DNA from 3 places in the Alteromonas fortis genome. Region 1 is predicted to be linked to each of the others. Evidence: predicted binding sites of a transcription regulator. Region 1 holds the regulator's gene; each other region holds the start of a gene.
What was found. The regulator sigma-54, encoded in region 1, starts transcription at its own class of promoters, with help from an activator protein. The targets are predictions, from matches to a motif close to GTTGGCACGNNNNTNGNNT.
Positions count from the first base shown of each region.

Region 2: PCAR9_RS04755 (flagellar basal body rod protein FlgF) is a predicted target of sigma-54. The motif match lies at 4,497-4,515, and genes of this name have one in related genera.
Region 3: dps (DNA starvation/stationary phase protection protein Dps) is a predicted target of sigma-54. The motif match lies at 2,739-2,757, and genes of this name have one in related genera.

Region 1 is NZ_LR812090.1:810,673-821,038, forward strand. It holds gene ptsN (PTS IIA-like nitrogen regulatory protein PtsN) at 1-305, opposite strand, end outside; gene hpf (ribosome hibernation promoting factor) at 319-606, opposite strand; gene PCAR9_RS03615 (RNA polymerase factor sigma-54) at 637-2,118, opposite strand; gene lptB (LPS export ABC transporter ATP-binding protein) at 2,192-2,917, opposite strand; gene lptA (lipopolysaccharide transport periplasmic protein LptA) at 2,920-3,465, opposite strand; gene lptC (LPS export ABC transporter periplasmic protein LptC) at 3,434-4,012, opposite strand; gene kdsC (3-deoxy-manno-octulosonate-8-phosphatase KdsC) at 4,009-4,557, opposite strand; gene PCAR9_RS03640 (KpsF/GutQ family sugar-phosphate isomerase) at 4,558-5,538, opposite strand; gene PCAR9_RS03645 (calcium/sodium antiporter) at 5,541-6,497, opposite strand; gene mlaF (phospholipid ABC transporter ATP-binding protein MlaF) at 7,062-7,862, shown strand; gene mlaE (lipid asymmetry maintenance ABC transporter permease subunit MlaE) at 7,859-8,635, shown strand; gene mlaD (outer membrane lipid asymmetry maintenance protein MlaD) at 8,645-9,118, shown strand; gene PCAR9_RS03665 (MlaC/ttg2D family ABC transporter substrate-binding protein) at 9,237-9,902, shown strand; gene PCAR9_RS03670 (STAS domain-containing protein) at 9,899-10,207, shown strand; gene PCAR9_RS03675 (BolA family protein) at 10,237-10,366, shown strand, end outside.
Region 2 is NZ_LR812090.1:1,092,877-1,103,242, reverse strand. It holds gene flgK (flagellar hook-associated protein FlgK) at 1-11, opposite strand, end outside; gene flgJ (flagellar assembly peptidoglycan hydrolase FlgJ) at 40-990, opposite strand; gene PCAR9_RS04770 (flagellar basal body P-ring protein FlgI) at 1,055-2,167, opposite strand; gene flgH (flagellar basal body L-ring protein FlgH) at 2,188-2,868, opposite strand; gene flgG (flagellar basal-body rod protein FlgG) at 2,880-3,668, opposite strand; gene PCAR9_RS04755 (flagellar basal body rod protein FlgF) at 3,715-4,458, opposite strand; gene flgE (flagellar hook protein FlgE) at 4,684-6,069, opposite strand; gene flgD (flagellar hook assembly protein FlgD) at 6,084-6,770, opposite strand; gene flgC (flagellar basal body rod protein FlgC) at 6,802-7,224, opposite strand; gene flgB (flagellar basal body rod protein FlgB) at 7,227-7,661, opposite strand; gene PCAR9_RS04730 (CheR family methyltransferase) at 7,865-8,695, opposite strand; gene PCAR9_RS04725 (chemotaxis protein CheV) at 8,711-9,640, opposite strand; gene flgA (flagellar basal body P-ring formation chaperone FlgA) at 9,911-10,366, shown strand, end outside.
Region 3 is NZ_LR812090.1:1,511,643-1,522,008, forward strand. It holds gene recN (DNA repair protein RecN) at 67-1,752, opposite strand; gene dps (DNA starvation/stationary phase protection protein Dps) at 2,168-2,677, opposite strand; gene nadK (NAD(+) kinase) at 2,937-3,812, opposite strand; gene PCAR9_RS06665 (fatty acid cis/trans isomerase) at 3,903-6,260, opposite strand; gene PCAR9_RS06670 (iron-containing alcohol dehydrogenase) at 6,541-7,701, shown strand; gene PCAR9_RS06675 (3-hydroxybutyrate dehydrogenase) at 7,810-8,577, opposite strand; gene PCAR9_RS06680 (extracellular catalytic domain type 2 short-chain-length polyhydroxyalkanoate depolymerase) at 8,570-9,646, opposite strand; gene PCAR9_RS06685 (E22 family MetX-like putative esterase) at 9,646-10,366, opposite strand, start outside.

The sequences.
Region 1 (10,366 bases):
GCAAAAAATATGTCTACGGGCTTTTCATCTAGGGCATCAAAGTTGATAGCTGGTGTGCTTGTTACAACAATTGCTATTACCTTCTCAAGGCCAGCCAGGCGACCGTGAGGCAGTGCTATGCCGTTGCCAATACCCGTGCTACCCATACGTTCTCGAGCCATTAAGCTATTTAAAACCGTTGCCTGGTCGATGTTATCATTTTGCTTGGCAGCGATATCAGCGATGATCTCAAGAATTCGCTTTTTACTATTACACTGAACCGCACACTCGGTGCGGTCCAGACTTACGATGGCTTGTATATCCATACTTAATTAACTACTAATGTTTTTTCAGTTTTTCCTTATGCTTGATTACCTGCCGGTCGAGTTTATCAACCATGCTGTCAATCGCCGCATACATGTCGGTATTTTCTGAGGATGCGAATACTTCAGCGCCACTTAAATGAACAGTCGCTTCGGCTTTTTGATTTAATTTTTCAACGTTCAGGATGACATGCACATTAGAAATGTGATCAAAGTGACGTTCAAGTTTGCTGAACTTCGTATCGACATAATTACGCAAAGAGTCGGTGATTTCGACATGATGACCAGTGAGGTTGATTTGCATATTTCGTCTTCCTTATATATTTAAGCCTAGTTAAATAAGGCTTTTGCGTTGGTTCGACGGTGGGATCGATAACGATTCCCGATATTTTGCTATTGTTCGCCGAGCGACTTTTATGCCTTGCTCTGCCAACAACGAAGCAATCTTGCTATCACTTAGCGGCTTGCTAGGATTTTCCGCAGCCACTAACTTCTTGATCAATGCACGAATCGCTGTAGATGAACATTCACCACCTGACTCAGTTGCTACGTGGCTTGAGAAGAAATACTTCAATTCGAAGATACCACGAGGCGTATGCATATACTTTTGCGTTGTCACACGGGAAATAGTCGATTCGTGCATATCTACCATTTCTGCGACATCATTTAGCACCATTGGTTTCATCATTTCCGGGCCGTGCTCAAAAAAGCCCATTTGCTGCTGCACAATACAATTTGCGACCTTCATTAAGGTATCGTTACGAGATTCAAGGCTCTTTATGAACCACTTGGCCTCTTGCATGTGTGAGCGGATGAATTGTGAATCGCTACTGTTCTTAGCACGGCGACTCATTGCTGCGTACTGTTGATTTACGCTTAATTTCGGCAGACTGTCGGGGTTCAGCTCAACCACCCAACGGCCATTTTTCTTGGTTACTGAGACATCAGGAATAACGTACTCAGGCTCTTTAGTAACTAAAGCACTACCTGGGCGAGGATTCAAGGTTTGAAGTAAACGCATTGCTTCGCGCAGCTGATCTTCTTTTAATCGGCTCTTACGCATTAGGGTGCGGTAGTCTTTACTGCTCAGTAAATCTGAATATTCCTCAATAAGCTGCTTCGCTTCAGAAAGCCACGGCGTGTCTTCTGAAAACTGGCGCAATTGCACCATAAGACATTCTTGAGGGGTACGAGAACCTGAACCAATGGGGTCGAACATTTGAATGCGCTTAAGTACACATTCTATTTCGTCCATTTCGATAGGCTCTTCAAGATCATCATCGTTGACCGCTTCTAAGATATCGTCAAGAGTAACGGTCAAATAACCTGATTCGTCAATCGAATCGATGATTGCAGTAGCAATGGCGCGGTCAGTATCCGAAAAATGAGTGAGGCGCATTTGCCAAAGCAAGTGCTCTTGGATGTCTTCAGTGGTTTCACCTTGAAAGATTTGTTCATCATCATTAGATGGACCAGGTGCAGGCGCAGAAGAAGCGGAATAATACTCATCCCAAGTGCTGTCGATAGGTAGCTCATCGGGAAGGTCATTCTTCTCCAGTGCATCTCCTGCTTCTAGCGTGTCGCTTGATGCAGAAGCTGTCGCTTCAGCAGCGCTATCGTCACTATCGACATTGTTCTTTTCTACTTGTGGCTCGTCGTTACCTTCTTCCACTTCTAAAAGCGGATTAGAGTCGAGCGCTTCTTGAATCTCTTGCTGAAGATCAAGCGTAGAAAGCTGCAGCAGCTTAATGGCCTGCTGCAGCTGAGGTGTCATGGTAAGTTGTTGGCTAAATTTTAGCTGTAAAGATGGTTTCATCTACGTCTTATTTAAATGCTCTAAATTAAATATACCAGAGCGAAACTGAAAAGTGACAATTCGGTTACACTAACTATAGCCTGAATTGTTCGCCTAGGTATACGTCCCTTACTTTTTGATTACTTAAAACCTGTTCCGCAGTTCCTTGCGCAATAAGCTCGCCATGACTCACAATGTACGCTTTTTCGCAAACATCCAATGTTTCGCGTACGTTATGGTCCGTGATAAGGATACCAATACCCCTATCTCGCAGATGCTGTATTATCTTCTTTATATCATTAACTGATATTGGATCAACACCGGCAAATGGTTCGTCTAACAAAATAAACTGTGGTTTTGCTGCCAGAGCTCGTGCAATCTCTACGCGACGCCGTTCTCCCCCTGACAAACTCATCCCCGTACTATTACGTATATGGTTGATATTAAATTCATCAAGTAGGGCATCTGCTTCTTCTTCTTGCTGTTGTGAATTTAAATCTTTACGGGTTTGCAAAATGGCCATGATATTTTCATGTACCGTAAGCTTTCTAAATATTGATGCCTCTTGCGGGAGGTAGCCTATACCGCGGCGTGCGCGCTCATGCATTGGCTGGTGAGTAAGCTCATTATCATCAATTTCGATCTTGCCTTTGTCTAAGTTGACCAAACCTACAATCATGTAAAAAGTAGTGGTCTTACCAGCTCCATTAGGGCCGAGAAGACCAACAATTTGACCGGTAGACACTGAAAGGCTTACGTCGCGAACAACCTGTCGCGATTTATACGATTTAGCAAGGTTTTTAGCGCTCAAAGTTGCCATTGCTATTCATTGTCCTCGTTGTCTTTCTTAGACGATGTTTTACGAATGGTGTCAGGGGTAAACACTGTGGTTACACGACCTTCACCATCTTCACCGGCGCCACCCGTTGCAAGCAATTGTTCAGTAATCATATCGAACGTAATCTTATCACCTTGCACTTTACTGGTATCTTGCTGTAGCTCAGCATTACCCGCCAGAGAAATAGTGCGATTAATTACTTCATAGCGAATTTCATTAGCTTTCGCTGATACCGGTGTACCGTCTTCTAGTGATTGAGAATAGCTTGCAGGGTTGCCACGAGCGATAAATATTTCACGGCCGCTGCCATCTGTAGCTATTACTTCTACTTCATCAGCTTCGATTAGTAGTGAACCTTGGGTAATAAGTACATCTTCCTTGTACAGAGCTGTTTTGTTTTTACCATCAATAAACTGGGTGTTTGACCCTATCTTAATGGGTTGTGAAAAATCTTCTTCACTGGCTGTTACCGCACCGCTAGCGATGGCAAGTAGAAGGCTAGTTGCTAGGGGAGTAAGTCGTTTGTACATGATCTAAAAGCTCGTATTCTTGTGTGCGTAAATTCGCGTTAAACCCATTGCTTATAATACGGTACTGCGTGCCCAGTATCTCAACGGGTTGATCAGATGTCATTTGTTTCGTGTCTAAATTTATCTGTATGTATTCCGTGGATAAACTTTTAACAAAATCATCGCTGGTTTGATTTTCGATAACAACGCTATCTTCAAGCTGAATTAATTCATTGTTATATAGCGTTCCTTCCTCGGCAGTTACAACCCAAGGTGATGAAGCACTTTCTGTATAAAGGGTATATTTAGGCTGCTGGAATAAAACAAAGCCTAATTGGTCGTAGTGCTCCATCGACTCTGCAAAGACTTTGTGATTTAACTCACCGTCTTGGTTGTACAAGGTCGTAGTTAAGTTTTTTGCCTTGTAGGCAGGTTTGAGCGCATCATTTTCGCTACTACCTTGAGTTTCAGGCTGCTCTTCCATCCACGTTGGGATGTACATTAGCATCGCTAAGATAAATAGCGCCGATATACTTAAACCTAAGCGATTAAAGCCAAACTGGCTCATACACTAGCTCCGAAAATGTCACTTGCAACGCCTTTAGCCTGCAAAATGGTATCCGATATTTCTCGAACCGCACCAAATCCACCTGGAAGTGTGGTGATCCAGTTCGCTTGTTTTGCAACAAAAGGGTGAGCATCGGCAACCGCAATTTTTACCGCTACGTGCTGATACATTCCGGTATCGGGCATATCATCACCTACGGCGGCAACTTGGCTTGAGTTTAACCCAAGGCCTTTCATTAACTCGTCAAGCGCGTCAGCTTTGTTTTCTTCACCCTGAATAATGTGCGCCACATTTAGCGCCTTCATTCTGTTTTCTACAATTGCTGAGCGACGCCCTGTTATAACGGCGACGTTAACACCATTACTTACTAAGGCTTTCACGCCATATCCGTCTCGGGTGTGAAAAGCTTTAAGTTCTTCACCGTCGTTGCCTAAGTAAATGCGACCGTCTGAAAATACGCCATCCACGTCACAAACCAGTAGTTTAATATTTGCCAACTGCTCAAAAAGTGCCTGGTCTAAATCGGTGTATAGAGTTGTCGTCATTTAGAGTACTCCCGCTTTCAAAAGCATATGCATGTTGAAGGCTCCGACAGGTTTGCGCTTTTCATCGGTAACCATTAAAGCAGTTATGTTATAGGTTTCCATTAGGTTTAGGGCTTCTACAGCTAGCTGCTCTGCTGTGGTTGTTTTGCCGCCTTTGGTCATTACATCTTCTACTGTCGCACTATGCACATCTATACGGGCATCAAGTATTCGGCGTAAATCACCATCAGTAAATACGCCTGTTAACGAACCATCGGGAGCGATAACACCAGTCATGCCTAAGCCCTTTTTGGAAATTTCCAAAAGTGCATCAGCAACAGTTGCATTTAAATTTACTAGTGGGATATCGCTGCCACTTAGCATGATATCACTCACTTTAAGCAATAGTTTTCTACCTAAGCTACCGCCGGGGTGCGACAGTGCAAAGTCGTCTGAAGTGAAACCTTTTTGGTCGAGCAGGGCTACCGCAAGGGCATCACCCATAACCAGTGTGGCCGTAGTGCTTGATGTGGGCGCCAGACCTAATGAACATGCTTCTTTTTCTACACTAATATCCAGCACTACGTCTGCGTGTTGTCCTAACGAACTATCGGCACTGTTGGTCATTGCCACTACCAGTATGCCTAAGCGCTTAACAACGGGCAGCAAGTTTACTAATTCGTTGGTTTCACCAGAATTAGAAATGGCTAAGAGCACATCTCCTTTACTCAGCATGCCCAAGTCGCCGTGGTTGGCTTCACCGGGATGCATGAAAAAGGCAGGTGTCCCAGTGCTCGCGAGGGTAGCGGCGATTTTATTGCCGATATGTCCAGATTTTCCCATACCGCTTACAACCACTTTACCTTTGCAAGAGAAAAGAATGTTGCATGCAGTGATAAAGTCATCATTTAAGCGCTCTGCAAGGTTGGCAATAGCCTGCGTTTCAATGTCGATAACGCGCTTTGCCGATTCGATATAGTGCATCTGAGTTTGTGTATTCATGATTATCCGAACAGCCAGTATTGGTAGCCGATAAAGCAAGCCAGAAGTATGAATCCATTGGTTCTTGATATAGTACGCTTTCCAATTAAATCGAAGCTGAACAAGAACAACAGCAAAGTCAAACCGAGCATAACGTACATGTCTCGGTTATAAACGTCAGGGTCTAGCAGACCTGGGGCAATTAAACCTGGCATACCGAGTACGGCTAGCAGGTTGAAAATATTAGAGCCAATAATATTACCCAGTGCTAAATCGTCTTCACCTTTAAGCACACCTGCGACACTTGCCGCTAATTCAGGAAGGCTTGTGCCAAACGCAATAATCGTCAACCCGATAACTAAGTCAGAAATGCCCATGTATCTGGCAATTTCCACGGCTGAGTTTACAAGGAAGTGGGCACTCAAAGGTAATACAACAAGGCCAACACCAATCCAGATAAGCGCTGAGGTATTAGAAACGCCCTTTGGAATTTCATCTGCGGTCTCAGCCACCAGCGGGTCTTCTTTATCAACTTGTAGCGATAACCAAGCCATCATTGCCAAAACAAATATAAATAGACCTAGTAAAATTATCCCTTCGTAAGACTTTAGCTCGCCATCAAACATAAAGCCTAGCGCAATCAGTGAGATAATAAGAAGCGCGGGGAGTTCACGCTTAAGCGTTGTAGATGAAACAAGAAGCGGCTTTACTAATGCAGTTACACCTAACACTAGTGCGACATTAGTTATATTTGAACCAAGGGCATTACCCACGGCTGTGTTCATATTGCCATTTGCAGAGGCAATAGCGGAAACCACAATTTCAGGTGCCGAAGAGCCCATAGCGACAATCGTTAACCCGATCATCATAGGAGATATGCCGATGTTCTTTGCTAGCGCGGAAGCACCGTACACAAAACGGTCTGCACTCCAACTTAAGACAATCAACCCAACCAGAAAAATGACAATGTTTAAAAGCACAACAACCTGTAATAGTTAGTATTTCGATAGATTGTCGCAAAAAGAGTGCCATTTGCCTATGCCAGCAACGCTTTATTTTCACCAAATATTGTCAATTGATGTAAATTTCCACTTACCACACCCATCACAGCGGTTCGAGCATATTGCTGGTAAGCGTTCAGTTTCAGTTAATAAACAGCACAATAGGATGGGAATTGAAGCGATATGTTAATCCTTAATAGGAAGGTGCCACTATTATTCGTCTTAATCGAACATAACTTGTAACTTTTTGACTTTGGCGAGTGTCTTGAAAAAGCGTACAATGGCTCCAAATTACACGCCCAGATAGTGTGACTACTGGACAAGCCAGCCTGTAAGCATAAAAAACTACACTGCAGAGTAAACTTTTTTGAATTTGTTGGCTCTTAAAAGTAAACTGGTCAGTAAACTTTATGAGTTATGTGTGCGAAGGCACAGAAATTGAATATGCACATCGCTCATATACTTTTAATATTTTCTAAGTGGATTGATAGCGGCGTTCAAAACCAACTCAATCCAGCGTCAGGGGTCGACATTTAAGTAACTATGGATCATTTAGTTGAAGTAGATAACCTAACCTTCAAACGCGCAGATCGCATCATTTATGATGGGATTTCATTGAAGGTACCTAAGGGCAAAATTACTGCGGTAATGGGGCCTAGTGGAATAGGTAAAACCACGCTGCTGCGCCTTATTGGCGGGCAGTTAACGCCAGATGAAGGCGACGTAAAATTCGACGGCGATTCAATTGTCTCCATGTCGAGAAAGTCTCTTTACGAAACTCGTCGTAGAATGAGCATGCTTTTTCAAAGTGGTGCGCTGTTTACTGATATGAGTGTGTTCGATAATGTGGCGTTTCCGCTTCGCGAGCATACTGACCTGTCAGAAGACTTGATAGCAACGATTGTCGCTTTAAAGCTACAGGCAGTAGGGCTGCGCGGTGCGGCTAAGTTAATGCCGAGCGAACTTTCTGGTGGAATGGCGCGCAGGGCCGCCCTAGCTAGAGCGATAGCGCTAGACCCCGATTTAATTATGTACGATGAGCCTTTTGCTGGACAAGACCCCATATCCATGGGCGTGCTGGTAAAACTTATTCGAGAACTTAATGATGCTCTTGGCCTAACTAGCATTGTCGTGACCCACGACGTAACGGAAGTGCTGACCATCGCTGATTATATTTACATTTTAGCGGATAAACGCGTCATTGGTGAAGGTACAGCGCAGCAAATTAAAGAGAGCGATTCCGAATTGGTTCAACAATTCTTAAAAGGTAAAGCAGATGGCCCGGTTCCATTTCATTACCCAGCGCCTGACCTGAAAGCAAGCTTTCTGGGGGCAGATAAATGAAGTTCTTCCAATCATTAGGCGCTAAAACTATAGGGAAAGTTACTGCGATTGGTCGAGCAGCACTCATGCTGTTTGGCGCACTTATCGCTGTTCCCCGAGTAAAAAACGTCCCACTGGTTATTAAACAGTTATATGTGGTGGGTGTGCAGTCTCTGCTGATCATCATGGTATCGGGGCTATTTATTGGAATGGTTATGGCACTGCAAGGCTATACCATTTTAGTCGATTACGGAGCAGAGGGTAGCTTAGGTCCCATGGTCGCGCTTTCACTATTGCGTGAACTTGGTCCAGTAGTCACCGCATTGCTTTTTGCTGGGCGTGCCGGGTCAGCGTTGACCGCTGAAATTGGTCTTATGAAAGCCACTGAGCAATTAAGTAGTTTAGAAATGATGGCGGTAGACCCGCTAAGGCGCATAGTTGCTCCTCGTTTTTGGGCGGGAATGTTAGCCATGCCAATGCTAGCCATTATCTTTAGTGCCATTGGCATTTTAGGTGGTCATTTAGTCGGCGTAGATTGGTTAGGTGTTGATGCAGGCAGTTACTGGTCAATCATGCAGTCGACGGTTGATTGGAACCAAGATGTTATAAACGGCGTTATAAAAAGCCTCGTTTTTGCCTTGGTTGTGACGTGGATTGCCATATTTAAAGGTTACGATTCCATTCCAACATCGGAAGGGATCAGCAAAGCGACTACCGAGACGGTGGTCTATTCATCATTAGCAGTATTAGGGCTGGACTTCGTGCTTACCGCCCTTATGTTTGGTATCGAGTAGGGGATTGGAATGAGTAAGTATAAAACGGAAGTAATGGTTGGTGTGTTTGTCATGCTTACGATAGGTGCTTTGTTGTTGTTGGCACTTAAAGTTGCAAACCAAACGGTCGCAACCGAAGGCGATACCTATACCTTATACGCGAAGTTCGACAACATTGGCGGGCTAAAGCCTCGCTCTGCTGTAAAAGTGGGTGGCGTAACCGTAGGCCGTGTGTCATCTATATCTTTAGATCAAGAAGATTTCACACCGGTAGTAGAGCTATCTATTTTAAATGAATACAACGGCTTCCCTGAAACAAGTTCTGTATCTATTTTGACCTCCGGTTTGTTAGGTGAGCAATACGTAGGCTTCCAGCCTGGGTTCTCTTTTGATGGTGTTGCTAACCTACAAGATGGCGACTACCTACAAGATACAAAGTCAGCTTTGGTGCTTGAAGACCTTATCGGGCAGTTCTTATTTAACCGCGGCAGCGACGAAGACTAATCGCAGTTCAGCGGCTAAGCGTATACAACGAAGTCGTTAATTAATTCCAGCGGCCTGATGAAACTAAATACCTCATTGTCAGGTCTGCTTAAAAGAGTTTGAAGTTAGGAGAGTTATTTTGAAAAAGTTTTTCGTAGCAATTGGCATCTTTATGATGTCTGTAGCAGGTATGGCGAATGCGCAGGAAGTTAATGAACAAAACCCTTATGAGTTGGTTCAAGATGTAGCTAATAGAACGTTTGAACGAATTAAAGCAAATCAGGAAGCGATTAAAAACGACCCTGAAATGTTGCGCACTATCATGCAGGAAGAGCTTGTTCCGCATATTGATTATAAATTTGCAGCTTTCATGGTGTTAGGTAAGCACTTCAAATCTGTGCCTCAGGAAAAGATGGGCGAGTACATCAGCGTATTTCGTCAATACTTAGTGACAACGTATGCAGTTGCTATGGGCTACTACGACAACCAAGAAGTAATCTTTGAACCTGAATCTTCTTTTGATGATAAAAAGTCGGTAACTGTACGCGCGGTAGTTCAAGACCCTAATCGTCCTGAAATTAAGATTGCATTTAAGGTTCGCAAAGACAGCAAAACGAACGAATGGAAAGCATATGATATGGTTGCTGAAGGGATCAGCATGCTAAACAGTAAGCGCAGTGAGTTTGAATCAATTCTTCGTCAAGATGGCATTGATGCAGTTATCGCACTAATGCGTGACAAAATTGGCAAGCCGGTAGAGCTGAAGCAAGGCGAGCCAATTGAAATCGAAGGAGAGGCTGAGTGAGCCTATTCGAGGTAAACGATAAGGGCAATATTGTGGTTCACGGTCATCTTGACCGTGAAACGCTGTCGAAAAATTTTTGGGAAAGTTTAAGCGGCAACCAACGTAGCACGTTGCTTAGTAACAAAAAGTGCCAAGTTGATTTAGGCGATGTGGAGCGTGCAGACAGTGCCGGTTTAGCATGGCTTATTAATGCTGTTAGGGATGCAAAGCAAAATGGTGTTAGCATGACCCTTTATAAAATGCCCGAGAAGCTACAAAAGCTTGCGAAAATTAGCGACGCGGATAGCTTTTTACCCGTAGAATAAACACCAGTTAGCGAATAAAGAAGTAAGTTATGGAATTGTCTGAAATTGAAAAAATCTTGAAAGATGCGTTAGATCTTCACGAAGTCCACGTGAAGGGCGAAGGTTCGCATTTTAATATTATTGCGGTAAGCGATGCATTCAATGAAATGAGCCGCGTAA
Region 2 (10,366 bases), 280 kb from region 1:
ACAGAACTCACTGTATTCTCCTCACCTATAGCTTCTAAACTATGGCATCAGCGCACTAAGACGTTCGCTGTTGTAAACGGCCATTATCTTGCTGGCATATTCAGGGTCAGTAGCGTAACCCGCGTCTTGAAGCGCACTTGTGTAACGCGCAGCATCTGAAGCATTTTCCACAGCATGGCTATAGCGAGGCTGTGAGGTAATAAAGCGCCCGTAGTCTTCCATTGCCTCTTCTACCGATGAATAGGATCTAAATGCAGCTTTTTGTTTCTGTGGCAGCCCGCTGTTGAATTCCAGTGTGTCGACTACGGCCTGGTCGCCCTGCCATCCTTTGTTCGCTTTGATACCAAACAAATTGTGTGAACTACTTCCGTCAGCTTTATGGATAACGAATTTTCCCCAGCCTGTTTCTACCGCAGCCTGAGAAATGATTGCTTTCGGATCCATGCCGTATTTTGCCGCTACTTTCTCAGCAATAGGCATAAGGCTCTCAACAAAGTCTTCGGGACTTTTGAACATGGCATCTTTTTGCGCCGACTGGCTTTTGATCGAATTAGAGGAAAGTGCTAAATCTTGTGCCTCAGCAACCTTGTACTCACGGTTTCTATTTAACGATGAAATATCACCGTCACTTCTTATGACACTCGCTGGCGTATAGCTATCTTCGGTCTGACCCAGCTGTTTCACAATGACATCAGCTAACCCCAGGCCTCCGCCTGATGTTAAATCTGTAGCCAGCTGTTGGTCGTGCATGTCACGGTAAAACTTCACTTGTTGAGAATTGAACGGACTATTTTCATCGGCAAGGGCATCTTGTGCTTTACGCATAGACTTCAACATCATTTGCACAAATATTGCCTCAAACTGCTGAGCAGCTTCTTGCAATACCGTTTCATCGCCTGACGCAATGGCTTCACGCATTTTGTTAATGCTGCCCATATCATGGACATTACGTGCCATATCAAGCTGATTTTTTGTGCTTAGTGCTTCCATCGTATTTGTTCCGCTCTAACCTTCAGTGTTCCTATCAGATACTCTTAAAAACTACTCGCTTGCTTTAGATAATCACAAGCTCACCGCGTAAAGCGCCCGCTTGACGCAGCGCCTCTAAGATGGCCATTAAGTCACCCGGAGCAGCGCCCACTTCATTAACCGCACGCACAAGTTGATCAAGCGTAACGCCTGGCTCAAACTTGAACATTCTGCTATCAGCCAAGTCCACATCAACAATTGACTGCGTTGTTACCACGGTCTCACCGTCAGCAAATGCATTGGGTTGAGCAACCTGCTGGTTTTCAGAAATCGTTACCGTTAAACCGCCGTGGGTAATTGCCGCGGGCAATAAGCGAACATCGCTGCCTATTACGATTGTGCCGGTACGGCTGTTTATCACAACGCGTGCTGGTGCATCTGCTGGCGTGAATTCAAAGTTTTCCAGAGTAGCCAAGAAGCCGACTCGCTGGCCCACATCACGTGGAGCAGTAACTCGGACCGATGCAGCGTCAATGGGTTTTGCAATGATGTAGCCATTTTCAGGCTGCGCACCTAAGCGTTCGTTAATAGTGTCTGCAAGAGCTTTTGCAGTTGAAAAGTCTGGGTAATGAAGATTAAGGGTCAGCGTGTCGCCATTGGCAAAACCGCTTGGAACCGATTGTTCAACCATGGCGCCGTTCGGAATTCTGCCAACAGTAGGTGTATTCACAACAATGCGAGAACCGTCTCCACCCTGCGCACCGAACCCACTAACCACTAAGCTTCCTTGCGCAACTGCGTAAACTTTGCCATCAACCCCGCGAAGAAACGTTTGAAGAAGTGTTCCACCTTGAAGGCTCGACGCTTCGCCTACGGAAGAAACCGTAATATCTATGGTTTGACCAGGCTTTGCGAAAGCAGGCAATTCAGCATGTACAGCCACCGCTGCAACATTCTTAATTTTGGGCTTAGTGTTGGCATCTAAACTAATACCAAAATTACTCAGCATCGTTCTAAAGCTCTGCTCGGTGAATGGGCTTTGCTCCCCTGTACCAGGTAAACCAACAACAAGACCATATCCCACTAATTGGTTACTACGAACGCCCTGTATGCTCGCTAAATCTTTAATGCGCTGCGCCGCTGCTTGTGAAGATAAAAGCAGTGCAAATACGGCTAATACGACTGAAAATAAACGCATGTCCACTCTCCTACCAAAGCCTAAAGAGGCCACCAAGTTGAATCAAAGAACTTAGTTAACCAGCCCTTTTCCTGTGCTCTTGCAAAAGTACCCGTGCCTGAATATTGAATGCGAGCATTGGCTACCTTCGTAGACACTATCTCATTCTCAGGGCTGATATCTGCAGGGCGAATAATGCCAGTTAGACGGATATACTCATCGCCGTGGTTCAACGTTAGCCACTTCTCACCGCGAATAACCAAATTATTGTTTGGCAATACGTCTACAACGGTTACCGAAATAGCACCGTCCAGGCTATTACTTTGGTTTGCTTCTGCATCACCGGTGAAATCACGGGAAGAGCCGATACCTAATTGAATAGATTGACCACCAATATTCACAGCCTGACCGCCAAGACCCGTAATCGTATCTAGGTTTACATTGGTATCTTTGGCTGTAGAAGTATCTGCAGATTTACTCGCAGAAGTGCTTTCGTTAAGGGTAACCGTAATGATGTCGCCAACTCGCCTAGCGGTAACATCTGAGTACAAACTGTTTGCCATGTGTGAACGAAACAAAGACCCATCTTCTACTACCGTTTCACGCGGGTAATCTGGCACTACTGGTGCAAACGAGGGGTCGTTAGCCTGTACAGGTGGTTCAGTTGTACTGGCGCAACCGCCTAGTAGCAGTAGAGCAGCAGATAAACCTAAAATACGCATGACGCTACCTATTAAAGTTGCTGGATAACTTGACCAAGCATTTGGTCGACCGACGAAATGACTTTCGAGTTCATTTCGTACAAGCGCTGGCTTTCGATAAGGTTCACCAACTCTTCAGTTACGTTTACATTTGACGTTTCAAGGGTACCCTGAGAGATGTAACCTAAACCTTGAAGTCCAGGTATACCTTGAATAGGCGCACCGCTTGATGCTGTCTCTACGAAAAGGTTCTGTCCCGTAGGTTGAAGTCCCGTCGGATTCACAAAATCTGAAATATTTAACTGACCCAATACCTGAGGCTCTGCTTGTCCTCGGATACTCACGCTTATTTCACCATCTTGTGAGATAGTGATTTGCTGGGCATCTTCAGGAACAGCCACTTCAGGCTGAAGTAAAAAGCCAGCGCCAGAAGTAACAATTTGACCTTGGTCGTTAAGTGAAAACTGACCATTCCGTGAATAAGCAATAGTGCCGTCGGGCTGCAAAATTTCAAAATAGCCGCGGCCTTGAATTGACATATCCAACGCATTTTCAGTGGTCAGCAAGTTACCCTGCGTATGTGCTTTTTGCGTAGCGACCACTTTTGAACCTGAACCAAGCATTAGTCCAGATGGTAGTTCGGTGTCAGCAGAGGAACGACCGCCTGGCTGGTTGATATTCTGATAAAGCAAATCTTCAAATACTGCGCGGTCTTTTTTAAAGCCTACGGTTGATGCGTTTGCTAGGTTGTTAGACACCACTGCCACATCGGTTTGTGCGGCGTCTAGTCCGGTTTTACTAATCCATAGTGCTGGATGCATGTTAACCTCCGACGTTGCTCAAAGGGCAACGGTGTTTAAAATTCGTTTACAGTATGCGCAACAAAGAATTGCCACGGGTATCAAGCTCTTCCGCTTGTTTCATCACTTTTACTTGAAGCTCGTAGTGACGCTGAAGACTTATCATGTCTACCATCTCTTCAACAGCATTTACGTTAGAACCTTCAAGCATGCCAGACGCCACTTTTACGTTAGCGTTAGCGGGCGCAATTGAGCCATCTTCCATTCTAAATAAGCCGTCGGTGCCCCGCTCCATATCAGCGTAGTTTGGAGAAACTAGCTTGAGACGTCCTACTTCCTCGATAACATTGGCTGGGGCTCCTAGCTGTCTCATGGACAAGGTGCCATCAGCGGCAATGTTAAGATTGTCCAAAGGTACTGGAAGAAAAATAGGGCCGTTGTCGCCTAGCACCACACGGTCGTGAATGTCTGTCAAAATTCCGTCATCGCCTAGTTTGAAGTTGCCATCTCTGGAATAAGCTTCTTGACCATTTTGATCTTGCACCGCAAACCAACCATCCCCTTGAATGGCCACATCTAAATCTCGATCCGTTTTAATCATTGGACCCGACTCATAATTGTTAGACGGGCTTTCAGTCATAGAAAACACGCGGGTTGGCAAACCTTCGCCGTAAGCCGGCATCGATCTCGCTTGCTCTAATTGAGCTCTAAACCCGGTTGTCTGCGCGTTGGCTAAGTTATTGGCTCTAACCCCAGTTCCTAATAGGTCTTGGGATGCGCCACTTGCTGCAATGTAGAGAAGTTTGTCCATGACTGACTTTTGACTCTGATTAAACCTTAAGCAAGATTTTGCAAAGGCGATGCCAACCTGTGGATTTTTAACTCAAGTAGAAAATATGAAAGGTATTAAATTGATATTTAAAGGAAAATAAAAGAGCCGCTGTTGTGCGGCTCTTGTAAATATCGGCAATAATGGCGGGCTTGAACGCCAACGTATTGCCGCTTTTATATTCTAATAGACGGCGCTTTACCTTAACTATCGAATGTTCAGAATAGTCTGGTTCAGTGAGTTGTTAACTTCGAGCGCTCTTGAGTTAGCCTGGAAGTTACGCTGAGCAATGATCATGTCGATTAGCTCGGTGGTCAGGTTAACGTTGGCTTGTTCAAGGGCTGATGAATTAATCTCACCGAAGGTACCGGTTGTTGCTTCACCCGCTAGAGCCTCACCTGAAAGAATACTTTCTTTCCACTGTGTGCTGCTCTCTTGTGTTAGGCCTTGTTCGTTAGAAAAACGCACCAGTGCAACACGAACAATAGGCTCAGAGGTTCCGTTAGAGAAAGTAGCGCGAACTAGGCCATCAGGACCGATATCGATACCTGTTAATCGGCCTACTGGCAGACCATCTTGCTCTAATGACGTTACTTCAAAAGCAGAAGCGAACTGAGTCGGCTCATTAGGCGTAGCGCTATTTACATCAAGATTAAAATCTATGCTTATCTGCTGCGTAGGATCAGAGCCATTTGCAAGGATACCCGCACCTAGCGCTTCAGTTTGCATTTTAAAATCTAGCGTTGGTAAGCCATCTGGCGTTTCCATACCAGAGAAATCACCACCTTGAGAGAAAATAAGTTTAGATGCGGTTACAGCATTACCTGTATTACCGCCCACCGAGTTAACTGCTGTAGTAGGGTCGGTATCGGCACCTGTCGAGTCAGTCATGTCAACTAGGGTATCGTCTATCGCGGTAGCAACATACCATTCATTATCTACGCCTACTGTATTATCTTTAATGAAGTAATAAGTCATTACGTGACTGTCACCTAATGAATCATATACAGTAACTGACGTCGCCGCGTTGTACGTTAACGGATCTTCTGGGTCAAAATCTTGCGGATCTAACGCAGCATCGCCGGCCGGTAAATTCATGCGAATATCGACTTCTGAAGTTTGCGCTGGTGAACCTGATGAATCAGGAATACGCACTGGCTCAGTGGTACTTAGCGCAACTGATGCACTTGTACCGTCAGAGTTTACTGGGAAACCCAGAAGGTTGTCGCCGTTACTGTTAACCACAAAGTTATCACTATCTAACTTAAACTGCCCGGCACGAGTGAACGAGAAATCCCGTGACGTAATTTCAGGTACGGTAGCAAAAAAGCCGTTACCCGTAATAGCAAGGTCAAGCGATGTATTCGTAAACTGAAGGCTACCTTGAGAAAATTGCTGTGCAACTTCTTGGGTAAGAACACCGTCACCCACTTTCGTTTTACCACCTGACAGCAATGATGCCGCATAAACGTCGCCAAATTCAGCTCGTGATTCTTTAAAGCCAACTGTATTAACGTTTGCGATGTTGTTGGCGGTCACATCCAAATCTTTTTGTGCGGCCGATACGCCACTCAGTGCAATATTAAAAGACATTATTGATTCTCCTACTAACTGCCGATTTGGATGACGTCATCAAGATTGATACTGACATCACCATCCAAATTCAAAATTACGCCCTGACCACTGCCGGCCAAGCTGACACTTCCAACATGACGATTGACGGCAGTATTCAGCTGAACACCTTCACCGTTTAGTTCGCCGGTAGCGCTGATAACATATTCACCAGGTTCCATCTGGTTGCCATGTTTATCTTTGCCATCCCATTCAAACTCAATGTTGCCCGCACTTTGTGTACCTGCATCAATGGTTTTGATTACTTCTCCAAACTGGTTCTCAATGTTTATCGTCATGTTTTGAACCGTTTTCTCGTTTACAATAACGCCTGAAAGGCCTTCCCCTTCATTCGCCATGTAACCGACATTGCCTTGAACTAACACGTTTTGACCGATGAGACTCGATGCCTGTAGAGCTTGGTTCGATGTCATTGAGGCCGCAAACGATTCGAATTTCTCGTTAAGCTGGGAGATGCCGTCTGCCATCGTAAACGACGTCATCTGCGCCACCATCTGATCGTTATCAACCGGTGCCGTAGGATCTTGATTTGCAAGCTGTTCAGTTAACATTGAAAAGAAATCTTCTTGGGTTAACTGCTGCTCGGTACCATCGGCGACTTTTACAGTTTCTTCCTGCCAGTACAGGTCGGTATTTAGGCCGGTGTTGTTTATGGTGTTCACTGATTAATCCTCACATTATTCAAGCGGCAAGTTACTGCCCTTGACCTAACTGCAGTACGCGGCGGAAGATTCGTTTGGTGGTGTCCGCTACCTGCACGTTTGTTTCATACGCTTTAGACGCTGACATCATATTCGCCATTTCTTCTACAATGTTGACGTTAGGTTTATAGATATAGCCTTCTTCGTCTGCCATTGGGTTATTAGGTGCATACTCCACCTGAAGTGGAGCATCACTTTCTACTATCCCTTTTACTTGAACACCTGCGCCCTTCGAGTGATCCCGCATGGCGTCTTGTAATGCTGTTGCGAAAACAGGGTGACGAGCTCGATAGGTTTCGTCATAGCTGCTGCTTACCGAGTTTGCATTAGCAATATTACTCGCCGTGGTATTAAGACGGACATTTTCTGCCTCCATACCCGTACTCGAAATTTGCATTACGTTAAATAAACTCATGACTATTGACCTCCTGAGCTAAGTGCTTTTTTCATGCCTTTAATTTTCCCATTCAAAAATTCAAGGCTTGCTTGGTAGCGCAATCCATTGTCTAAAAATCTGTTTCTTTCCGCTTGGACTTCTACCGTATTACCGTCGCCAGTATCAGGTTGAGTAGGTACGCGGTACTGCATGTCAAAATTTGCCGCAACAGACGAAGGATTGCCGCCTAAATGACGCTCATTTGTCCGCACTAATCCTGATGAAGCACGACTTGTTGCGCCACCAGATGCTTCACTCATTGCAGACTGCATGGCTTTGTTAAAATCAATATCTCTGGCTTTGTAACCAGGCGTATTTGCGTTAGCTAGATTCCCCGAAATAACCTCCATACGCTCTGTGCGTATTTTTAGTGCTGACTCGTGAAAGCCCACCAGCTTATCTAGGTTAATAGCCATAACATGACCTCTGACATACTTTAAAAACGTTTCGTGTAGACAAGCTAAACGGAAATATAAGCGTTAACCTTTTGCCGTTTTACTGTCGTTTGTTTAAATAGTTAGCAAGGCAGATGCCACAATGGGATTTTGACGGAAGGTATAGAGGTCAGTAAATCGGCTTGAGTTTTAAAAAACTTTATTTATCAAGCCGATAAGTTAGATCATTTTTTTTGGTAGTAAAGACCAGGGTGGCACTTCACCATGCTGTAGATATCACTGGCAGCACTTATAGATTCTGACGCGCCAAGAAATAGAACGCCGTTAGGCTGCAGTTGTCCGGCAATTTGTTGCAGGATCCGCTGTTTCACTTCTGCCGAAAAATAAATTAATACGTTGCGGCAGAAAACGATGTCAAACCGACCAAGCGCAGCATAGCTCGTAAGCAGGTTCAAACTTCTGAAGCTTACCATACGGCGAACCTCAGGCTTCACTTGCATAAGCCCTTTTTCATTTTGTTGGAAAAAAGCTTGTCTTCGCTGCGGAGATAAGCCTCTGGCAAGAGAGAGCTCGTCATAAATGCCAGATTCACATTTTTGCAGCATTTCTGATGATAAATCGGTTGCCACAATCTCAACGCCCGCTCTCAACGCGCCTGGACGTTGACGTTGGTACTCAAGCACAGACATTGCGATGGAATAAGGCTCTTGCCCCGACGAGCAAGCAGCACTCCAAATGCGAACCTTCTGATTTTTAGTAGATAAGGATGGCAATAGGTCCTTTAAAAGAAGATCAAAGGGATAATTATCGCGAAACCATAAGGTTTCGTTGGTTGTCATTGCGTCGATAACACTTTGTAACAAAGTGCGATCAAAACCACGAACAACAACATCAATCAGTTCATCTGCAGATTCGTACTTATGTTTAAAAAGCAATGAAGCCAAACGGCTGCGGACGAGGTATTGTTTATTCTCACCCAAAACTATGCCGCATTGCTTTTCAAGAAACTCTCTGAACTTTTGGTAGCTCGCGGGCGAAACGTCTTTATTAGCCAATCCTTTCCTGCTCCGTTATTCGCACTCGGTCATTAGCCACTTCTGTACAGCAGTTGCTAATTCGTCTGGGTGAAACTTCGCTATAAAGTCGTCCGCTCCAACTTTTTGTACCATTGCTTGGTTAAATACCCCGCTTAATGACGTGTGCAGAACAACGTGAAGTTTTTGAAGCTCCGGCGTATTTTTAATTTCTGCAGTCAAGGTATAGCCATCCATTTCGGGCATTTCAATATCAGAAACTAGCACACCAACGCGGTTGGTTACGTCGCCATACTCTTCAGCGATTTGTTTAAGACGATTAAGCGCTTCAAGACCATTTTTAGCAAGCTCGATTTCAAGGCCTAATGACGTAAGCGCTTTTTTCACCTGATTCCTCGCTACCGCCGAGTCATCCGCTATAAAGATAATTTTGTTTTCTTGACCCTCTGTCGTTAGCCCCTCGGCAACGTCAGCACTAACTTCAGCGTTTAGCGGGGAGATCTCATTGAGAATTTTCTCTACATCTAGTATTTCAATGAGTTCGTTTTCTACCTCAGTAACCGCCGTAAGATAACTGGCCCGCCCTGTGCCCTGTGGCGGCGGCATGATGGCATCCCAGTTGGTATTGATAATGCGCTCAACAGCGCCAACCAAGAACCCTTGAACCGAACGGTTGTATTCGGCAATAACGATAAACGCATTAGAGAGGTCTTCAATTTTACGACCACGTGTAGCCATACTTAGGTCAATAACCGAAATAGTTTGGCCACGAATGTGTGCTACCCCACGAACCAATGGGTTTAATTTTGGCATAGCCGTAAGCGGAGGACACTGCAACACCTCTCTTACTTTAAACACGTTAATACCAAACCGCTGACGGCCGTTCAGTCTAAACAGCAACAACTCTAAGCGGTTCTGCCCAACAAGCTGCGTTCGCTGGTTTACCGAATCTAAAATACCCGACATAGGTCACCTCTAAGTAATACTGGGCATGATCATTGCCTCTTATGATAAGAGTAGACAATATCACTAAATTTTTGCAGGTCAAACGACAGAAAAATGACACTTAAGGTTTGTTTAAGCATTACTAACCTTTCAATACTGCCAGTTAAATCTTGTCATGTTGAAGCGTGTGCTTTTACACCTAGAACTAAGCATTGTTGTTAAACCCGCTGTTTACAAACATAGATTTCACTAAGCATAGTCAATTAATCGCAAACTGAAACACGAAATGTCATGATGAAAAAGATAAACGAAAAAATGCGTACTGAATTCACTCGCTCGTTCACCCGTTTAGTAGTCGGTTTGCTAATCAGCTTACTAAGTAAACATTGCTATGCAGCGGCGTCCAATCATGAACAAGTTGAAGAAGGTGCCAAGCAGTACTTGATAAATCAACTTAACGATAATGCGCAGGATACTAACATTGATGTGAATATTGTGAAGATAGACGATCGGATAAATATCCCAGACTGTCCAACCGGTTTCCAATATAATGCGTCACAGGAAGCGCTGAACCAATCTTACATATCTGTTCGAGTAAGCTGTAAAAATAATGAGTGGTATTTGTTTACCAGCGGCCAAGTAACGAGAACGAAAGAAATTGTTGTTACGCAGGGCGCAATTAGCCCTGGAACTGTATTAACCTCATCAAATTTAACGAAGGCAAAAGTAGACGTGAGACGTCTACGC
Region 3 (10,366 bases), 700 kb from region 1:
TCGAGGCTGTTTTATTGCAAGCGCGAAGGCATGCTACATTGACAACTATGACCAATCAACTGCATTTTAGTTCGATGCTGCGCTTTTTAGCAGTTCTTTTGCGTTTGCTAAGGCCGATTTGGTTACTTTGTCACCGGCTAGCAATCTCGCTAACTCATCAATACGGTCTTGCTTGGTAAGCGGTAGCATTTGAGTTTCTGTGCTTTCCCCATCAGTGAGCTTAGTTACGAACAGCTGGTTATGCGCCTGCGCAGCTACTTGTGGTAAATGCGTTACACACATTACTTGAGATTGCTTGCCCAGTTTGCGCAACAGACCGCCAACGATAGATGCAGTTGGCCCACTAATACCTGTATCGACCTCATCGAAAATCATGGTAGGAGTTGCGTGATTGTCACTCGCAATTACCTGGATAGCTAGCCCTATCCTTGATAATTCACCACCTGACACCACTTTTTCTAACTTGTCTGCATCCTGACCAGGGTTTGTAGACACTTTGAACTCGACAGTATCAAGACCTGTGCTAACAGGCTTCTTAAGCTCATCGTACTGAATTTGAATATCGACTTTTGCATGAGGCATATTCATTTGACGAATCTGAAGCTCAATATCTTTACTTAATTTACCTGCAGCACGTTGTCTGCTTTCAGACAACCCTTTGGTCGCGATTAGGTATGTTGCTCGCGCTTTTTCTACTTCGCCTTCAAGTGTGCCTAACAGCGTTTCTTGTTCAGATAGTGAATTGAATTCGGCGGCGAGTTCCTGATGGTGTTGATATAGCCCTTCTGGCATAACGCTGTGTTTACGTGCCAGATCCATCGCTTTAGCATAGCGCGCTTCAACTTGCTGTAGACGAAGCGGGTCAATCTCTAACTGATCGCAGTAGCTACGCAGCTCTCCCGCAGCTTCTTCTACTTGAATTGCTGCGTCATTTAGTAACGCTATCATAGGCGTTAGGCTTGCGTCATGGGCTTCTAATTCGCCCAAGCGCTCAATGCTGCTTTGAATCACTGATAAAGCGTTGCCCTCATCATTTTCATATAAGTTGTACACGCTAGTCTGCGCTTGTTCTAAAAGACTTTGACCATTGCTCAAGCGCTTGTGCTCTATTTCCAACTCTTCGAACTCGCCCTCTTCAATAGCGAACTCATCAAGCTCTTGAACCTGATAGGTTAACAGCTGAATTCTATCTTCTCGTTGCTGTGCTTGCGCTTGAAGTGTCTTTAGTGTGCGTTGCTTATCACGCCAGATTGAATGAGTTTCCGTAACTTGCGCTAACAATTCATCATGTTTAGCGTAACCGTCAACCAGGTCTCTTTGATGATCTTCTTTCAACAGTTGCAGGTGTGTGTTTTGACCGTGAATGGCTAACAAATACTGGCCTAAGCCTTTTAACTGCTGAAGCGAAGCGGGAATACCGTTGATAAACGCTTTTGAACGACCTTCTTTAGAAATAACTCTGCGAATAAAGCAGCTGTTTTCATCCTCGTCTGAGGTAAGTTCATGTTCATCGAGAAATGCTTTAGCTAATGCGTTACTGCTCAAAGAAAAGTGTGCGATGATTTCAGCTTTCGTACTTCCTTTACGCACAGCATTTGCGTCGGCACGTTCGCCTAAGCACAAGCTTAACGCATCAATAGCAATTGATTTACCTGCGCCGGTTTCTCCGGTTATTGCAGTAAGCCCGTTTTCCAGTTGAACCGATAATTGTTTTACAACAGCAAAATTAGAAATAGAAAGATGCGCTAACATAACCACACTCGAAAAAGTTGAACATGATGATATATACAGTAACTGATAATATATACAGTATTTTGGCTGTGTAAAGTTAAGTCGTGAAAAAATTACGCTAAAATTAAGAAGGAAGCTAATAAAGTTTGAGAAATCAATGTTATAACTTCGAATGGTTATTTGAGGTTATAAGTAACCAGCATAAACGAAATTAATGAGAACGCGTGTTTTACAAAAATTTATACAGTACTAATCTACGTAAAATTCGATAGCCTAAAGCCTGTCTGTAAAGAAGGTTTGTAAGCCAATACGTTGACTGCTGTAACGGTTTTTTAAAACCAAACAGCAAAAAGGAGAGCCAAAGCTCTCCTTTAAAATTCCAATTTTAATTGAATTATAAATCGTCAGATAACTATCTAAAATTCAATAGAAAAGCTTATTGCTGCAACTCACCGCTTCCAGATTCAATGTGTGCGCGCACGAACCACTGAAACTGTTCTAAGTCTGCCAGCTGACCAGTGATCATATCTTCCGATACTGGGTCAATTTCACCAAGAAGCTCTAGCGCTTTTCTATGGTCACCATTTACGCCGTCATAAACAGCGTCTAGTGCCTTAAGGTGGTCAAGTACTAAACCTTTCCCTAGTTCATAATCGCTCCAGCTGCGACCTTCAACAATGGCTTTCGGTGTGCCTTTCGGTACGCCGCCTAACGTTGCAATTCGTTCGGCAATGGTGTCGGTCATTTCGCGTACTGCATCTACCTGAGGGTCTAGCATTTCATGCACGCCAATAAAATTTGGGCCTACCACGTTCCAGTGAATGTGCTTTAAGGTTAACTGTAAATCTAATAGTGCAACCAATCGCTGATCCAATACCTTAATTGTTTTGGCAGCAGCATCGTTATCCATTCCTGGGGCTGTAAATTTGATATTGGTGTTACTCATGATATCTCCTATTGAATGTAAATAAATCAGCACGATGTAAAACATCATAAGGGGCAAAATCTTACTAGCCCTGTGCCAACAACTTACTTTGATAGGTGCAACGGGTATGCCGAATTCTGAGAATTCTATAAGTACACGTTTTTAATAGAGAAATATGGGAAGATTAAAAAATCTTTATTTTTCAAGCCTGTAGCAATTAAGAAAATGCTACAGGCTAATGTAATAAATGCACATTAGAAAAGATGAATAGTGAATGAGGCTAGTAAAGCTTACTGCCCCAACCTAGCTTTTTGCGAAGTACGTTGAAATAGCTGTAACCCTTGGGATGAACAAGGTGAAGCTTGTCTACGCTCTTGTTAATGCGGATTTCATCGCCGGGCAGTACGGGTAGTACAATGTGACTATCGCAACTTACCTGCAAGGAATCACTGTTTACTTTTGATACTTTCATCGATACCTGACTGTCTGCATCAACAACAATGGGGCGACTGCTCAGTGTGTGAGGAAACATAGGCACCAGCGTTAGTGCATCAAGCTTTGGCATAATGATAGGGCCGCCGGCAGATAGGGAGTATGCAGTCGAGCCTGTAGGTGTGGCGACAATCAACCCGTCGCTACGCTGACTGAATACGAATTGCTCATCGATATAAATTTCAAATTCCATCATATGAGCAACTTTGCCGTGGTGCAGCACCACTTCGTTTACAGCAGAGTTGTTACTTTTAAGCTTTTCGTGCCGGTAAACTTCGACTTCAAGTAAGAAGCGCTCTTCAACCACGCACTCACCATTGAAGATAAGGTCAAGCTGTTGAACGATATCATCAGGGTGGATATCTGTTAAAAAGCCAAGATTACCGCGGTTTACGCCTACGACATGGATGTCAAAACGCGCCAGTACACGCGCGGCACCAAGCATGCTGCCGTCACCACCTACTACAACGGCAAGATCAGCCTCTTTACCAATAGTAACAAGGTTACAGCTTTTGAAGTTTTCAGTTTCAAGCTCTTCAGCAATACTTTCCTCAACTAGTAGTTTGCAGCCTTTGGCTAATAAATATTCGGCAAGAATATTTAAGCTGTCATGGGTTGCAGCGTGTTGAGGTTTTCCAATTAAAGCAACGGTTTGATAGGGCATGGAATGCTAATGTCCTTTCATTTCCAATGGTCGGACATTAGCACAGGTATTTTGCAAAAGAAAAGCGTAAAACGTTGCAGAGTGCCAGGTTTAGCGATCTTCTAATCGATTATAATCGAGCAGGCCGCCTTCAATAGGGTAGTGCTCGCTAGACCACTGAATCAATTTGTCGCTAAAAGCCCAAAAATTAGGGTTTGTTCGGCGCATAGCGACATTGTCGAGCAAAGCTTGGTAATCAGCTTCACTCTTAATTGTCTTCAGCTTTTCTATCGACGCAGTGACGTCAGAAGCGTTGATATACCAAAACGCATCAGGATAGCTACCCAAAAGTCCATGCACCAGAGTAATTGAGTCTTTAGATGGCTCGCGATTTTCCTCTTCTTCGAACAGACTGTTCACATTGTAGTGGGCACTGTTCCTAAGGGCAGTAAATACATCAATGTTATCTGAGTTTTGGTCATCTTTTACCACAATTATGGTCGTTTCAGGCATCAGCGTGGCTTGCTGGGCAGGGATCGAGTTTAAACTCGCTAGCACTTCGTACTGCTCGGTGGATAACAAGCGTTTATTATATGTTGAGACTTGCGGCTGAACTTTAGCTAAGTGCTTCGATAGCAACTGGTAGAGTTCTTTTTGCGGGCGTTCTGTTTCAAATGTTATGCCCGTAGGCTGTTCGAAACTATTAAAATCGCCCTCTAGATAGTCAGTGAGTTCGGGGCTAGCCTTTTGATACCATTTGTCTAAGAGTTCCTGACGAGATGGCGGGGGGAGCAGGTTGAGGAAGTTCGACTCGCCTTCCATACGCAAGAAGTCCATATATAAACGGGTCATTAGCTGGTGCCCATAGTTACCGTAAACATCAAAGCCGGCTACCAGTAAGTAGTGAATACGTTCTAATAAGGCGTAGTCAATAATCCAAGCTGTTTTAGTAGGCTTCCCCACCATTCCTTTCGCTACAGTGGCATTATCGAAGTGGCGGAATACGGTTAAGCTGGCATTGGTATTGTTGCCGTCACCATCCCAAATACTTGATACGTTTAGGTGCTCTCCGTTTTCAAACTCGCTATTTAGAAAAGCCGCTCTTGCACGCATATAGTCGCCTTGGCGTTTTGCATACCTTGCCCAATTTATCGCTAGCGCAGAGCTGTCTTTTTCAGCAGGAAGGTGAAGGTTTTTCTTTTGCGAAGCGTAAAACGCATTCACTTTTTCAGAAGCTGCAATGTCTGGGTCGACAAAGAACACCCAAAATCGGTCATTAATTACGTTTAGCGCGACTTGTCCTCGGCACACCGGCCCTTTGATATAACCCATAATGGTGTTTTGAGCGCGCTCAAGCATAAATCGGTAACGGCTTTTTACAGGCAGCAAAGTAAAAGCCGTTAATGGATTGGCTGCTATTTCGGGTTCGTACGAAGGCAAGGTTTCGACAGAAAATTCAGCTTCGACAAACCAAGATTGCCATTTATCTAAAAGGTTCTGATTAATAGCGTATGCTTGGTGGGTTTTGCTCACGATTGTGGAATGCACAGGCTGCAAGCGATAATAGACGCGCTCGACCTTGGGGTCGTCGAAGGGGCGGCGAGTGGCAATAATATCTAACGCTTGCCCTGGTGGGGTTCGCGAGCGCACTAGATTAAAAAACTGAGGCGTTTTTCCTTTTTCTGAGATACCTTCGAAGTAGAGGTGAGACGTAAACAAGTGCTCGTAAATATAACGTGCGGAAAGCTGCATCTTGTTACTATCGCCATTTAGCCACGCTTCTAAGTCAGTTGCTTTCTCATTAAGTTCTTGTGAGAGCATTTTGGGCGAAGGTAAAGGTGCACCATGGGTTAACCATTGAATAAGCGTAGTATGTTCAGAATCTGACAGCGCCGGTAGGGCGTAGGGCATGCCCCCTAGAGGCTGGTCAGCTATATATTCCCTCATTTCATCTATGGTTGGGCACTGGTTTTGTCTGCTCAAACTTATATCCAAGCTCTCATCTAAATGGGTAGTATTGGGCAGAGGGTGCTGTTTTTTTAGCAAAAGCATTTGCGCTAGCACCGAGGATTGGGTTGGCGAGGCGTTAGTATCGTCTTTTGTTGGCAATACATCGAAAAAGCCACGCTCGCGCCATCCATTAACGCCGTGAGCGTCGAGAAACATTCTATTTGGTTGTGCTGCAGTGAGTCGCGTGCCTTCATACACCTTTTCTTTATTAGCACCTCTTGCTATACCTTCTGGGGAAGACATTTTTAGTTGGCATGGCGCATCGTAACAGGCGTGGCATACCACGCAGCGTTGCGTTAAAACGGGGTTTACTTGTCTGGTAAAGAAATCGTCGGGCAAACTTTCCATGACGGGCATGGCATCACTTGAGGAAAGTAAAGGTGCATCAGGTTTCGGCCATTGCCAGACCGCTAAAGCGATAATCGCGATAAGCAATGAAGTGATACCGAATTTTTTCATAGTGTTAGTCCAGAAGAGAGTCTCGACCAGTCTATCACTCATTTCATTTAAGGTGATGGTATAAATGCTGAAAGCTCGTCACTTCGCTCTAGTATTTACCCTCACTCAATCCTTCTTCGGCGAAGTATTTACTCATTAATAAGTTGCGCAGGCAGTAGTGCGCTCTCGTTTTACACCTTAAGATGAAACAAAGAGTGAAAAAATAACATTATTTTTACACATTCATTGCTTTAGGCATGTCGGAAGGTATGCTGGAGAAAAGCAATCAAAGGAGGGAAGCATGTCTTATCAAATTATTTTGCCTAGAGTGATGCATATAGGGAAGGGCGCGAGTCGTCGGGTGGCTGAAACGCTTAAAGGCCTTAACTGTCGCAAACCGTTATTGGTTACCGATAAGATGATGGTTGAATTGGGATACAGCGCTGCCATAGTGCAAGCGCTAAAAGAGGCTGAAATTAACGCAGATGTGTTTTCAGATACGGTGCCAGAGCCAACAGTAAATTCGATTAACCGAGGTGTGGATGCATTTAAAGCCAACGATTATGACAGCATTATCGCCTTAGGTGGTGGAAGCCCTATCGATAGCGCAAAAGCCATAGCCATTTTGGGTAAATACGGCGGCGAAATGCGAGACTACAAATTCCCTCGAGTTGTCGATGAGCCGGGAGTGCCTATTATCGCTATTCCCACAACGGCGGGCACTGGCTCTGAAGCAACGCGATTCACTATTATTACTGACGAAAACACCACAGAGAAAATGTTGTGTGTTGGTCTAGGGTTTATGCCAACGGCAGCACTCGTCGATTATTCGTTAACCCAAAGCTTGCCTGCACGCGTTACCGCCGATACTGGCATTGATGCACTCACCCACGCTATTGAAGCGTTTGTAAGCCGCAAAGCCAATCTATACAGCGACGCCCAGGCACTATCGGCTATGGCGTTAATTGCGCCTAAACTACGTACTGTATTTGCAGATCCAACAAATGAAACGGCTAGAGAATCAATGATGCTGGGCTCAACGCTTGCGGGTATTGCTTTTTCAAACGCATCAGTGGCCCTTGTTCATGGTATGAGTCGACCTATCGGCGCTGCGTTTCATGTCCCTCACGGTTTATCGAATGCCATGTTATTGCCTGCGGTTACCGCCTTTTCAATTCCAAGTTCACCAGTGCGCTATGCACAATGTGCCCGCGCGATGGGGGTCGCTACGCAAAGTGACTCAGATGATGTGGCGAATCAAAAGCTTATCAATGAGTTAAAAGCACTTAATGCCGATTTACAAGTGCCCACGCCAGCCGAGTTCGGAATTGATAAAGAAACGTTTTTTGCTTCGACCTCAACAATGGCTGAGCAAGCTTTGGCATCTGGCTCTCCCGGCAATAACCCCCGCGTACCCACTATTGAAGAAATGGTCGCCATCTATGTCTCACTTTGGGAATAGTCTTTTTGCTAGATGATAAAACGAAAAAAGACTGCGCCATGCAGTCTTTTCAACACGGAGAGAAACACACTACAACCACCAATAGTAAAGTGTTATAACCACAATCAACTACCTGGCCGTCCAACCCCCGTCGAGCACCATGGTTTGCCCAGTAATATTGCGAGCACTAGGCGACATTAAGAAACTCGCGGTATCTGCAAGTTCCTTAACGCTTACGAATTGTTTTTTGGGCATGGGTTCTAACATGATTTTTGTTATTACCTCTTCCTCGGTGAGGTTATTCTCTTTCGCCTGTGCTGTAATTTGTTGTTCTACCAAAGGGGTTTTAACATACGCAGGGCAGAGGGTGTTAATTGTCACATCACAGTCACCCGTTTCAAGCGCAATGGTTTTTGCAAACCCCAATAGCCCATGCTTTGCTGCTACATAAGCAGACTTATATGGCGAGGCAACCAAAGAGTGGATAGAGCCTACATTAATAATACGTCCGTAGTTTTGCTGTCGCATTGCCGGCAAAAAAGCTTGGGTTAACAGAGCAGGGCCAACCAGCATTATGTTTATTAGCTGCTGCCACTTATCTGCAGGGAAGTCCTCTATACGAGAAACGTGCTGTATACCTGCGTTGTTGATTAATACATCGACGGTAAGATTTCCTAATGCCTCTGGCAGTGCGGCAACTTGCTCTGCATTGCAGACATCTACAGCAACGGCACTCGCCGAACTGTCTAAATGTGCAAGCTTGGTCACAGCGTCTCTCGCCGCCTGCTCATTTATATCAGCGATGATCACTTGATGGCCTTGTTTCAGCATTGACTCGGCAATGCCAAAGCCAATGCCGCTTGCGCCGCCTGTGATAAATATGGTGCGCTTATTCATTGATACTCCCTGGGACGTTAATTGATGAAGGTTCACTATTTAATGAAAACAACAGCTTTTTCACCGCCCTTATTTGCGCGCCGTCTCTGTTCGCATAATCGCTAGACGCATACCCCCACCAATCCCAGCAGCCCTGTGGATTTAACGGCATAAACAGCGACTTTTTCGCTTGTGGGTACAGCACAACAATATTGTTGTCATCAGCCCATTCATTTAGCCCTGTTTCGGTGGTGTAGGCATCGCCTACGGCATCGGCATACTGATTACAGCCATGAAAGCTAATATGGGCTCTGCAGGGCTCGCCCTGTGCGCAGCTTGCCGGAACATAAACAAAGCCCTCGCTTGCTAGTGTTTTGGCGTCGCTACCGGCCGCGTTTTGCTGATCTACTGAATGCAGTTTTCCTGACAGTTCCTCGTCAGGAGTTGAAAGCTCTTCAAAAAGGTGGGAAAGCATGGCGCCTGCCGCATCGTAGTCGCAGTTTCCAATGAAGGGGCTTTCTGATTTCATGCAGTTCACGCCGTTATTTTCTGTGGGAAACAGGTGCGCCATGGGTTTATCGTTAACGTAGGTAATATTTGGCGTGTCTGTCCACAATTTGTATTGCTCAAATAACAAATCGCTTACTTGTGCAATTACTCTTGTGTCTTGTGTGCCGTGGAAGAGCCAGACTTTTGCGTCTTTCATATTTGAAAGCGAGGCGATTTTTCCTTCAGCTTCATACTGCGCGGCTTTTTTGTTTAACGCTTCAAGGTCTATCTCTCCCTCTACCCTGTTCACGCATTGTGCGAGGGCGGTGGTTATATCACCTTTTGCACAAAAGTAGGGGCCGCCAGCAATGACACCAACGCCTTTCACCCAGTCGCTATGTGCTAGTTGAAATTGTGTTGCCATGTAACCGCCTGAGGACAAGCCAGAAACGGTGACATTCTCTAAATCGAGGGTAAGCGAAGGAACATCACCCTGCGCTGATGCATCTGCGCTGAAACTTGGCGAACTAAAGCTAAGCGCGCTAACGCTTAATAAAGAAAGCCACATTGCGCGGCGTAAAAAGGGTTTAGGTTTCATCATTACAATGCTGCCTTATCATTTTCTAAAAATTGGCGAATGGCCTCGGCTTGAGCGGATATGTTAGTCACTCCTTCTAAATGCCCTAATTTGCCATCTAGCGTAACTAATGTGCTGTCGATATCAGTTGAAATAAGCGCTTGGTGTGCACCTTGCGATAAGTAAGGCATAAGAAGCAAATCAGTTTTGGCTGGAATAAACAGTGTTTCTGCTTCGATAGACGCCAACCCTTGTTTTAGGCTGCCTTTATGCCCGGCAACAAAAAGCTGGCAAGCGCGTACTAGGTATAAAAGGTGGTTGGCATCCATTTTTTGAGCGCGAGCTTCTGCTCGTTCGCGAAGCCAGCTTACAATACTGTGTGACTGGCGTATATCATTAAGCGGCGCCGATTCAACATTTTTAAAATCCAATGTGTTGCCCTGTTCATTAAAAAACGAGGGTGTAAGAGCGTTTTGCGTAATGAGCATAAGCGATGCAGCTAGGCCATCAAGGGGCGCTTTCTGTTTTGTGTAATTACCATTGTTCCAGTTTTTATCAAGCGTTATTGGCGTTGCCCAGTGCTCTAGTGCTGCGGTGGTCCAGGCGTCGCTTTGACCTGCTCCGATAACTGAAATCATACGTTCAACCCAGTCGGGGTAAGCGCTCGCCCAATCTATAGCCTGCATAGAGCCCATAGAAGGTCCAATAACTGCGTACAGTTTGCTAATACCTAAGCTTTCAAGA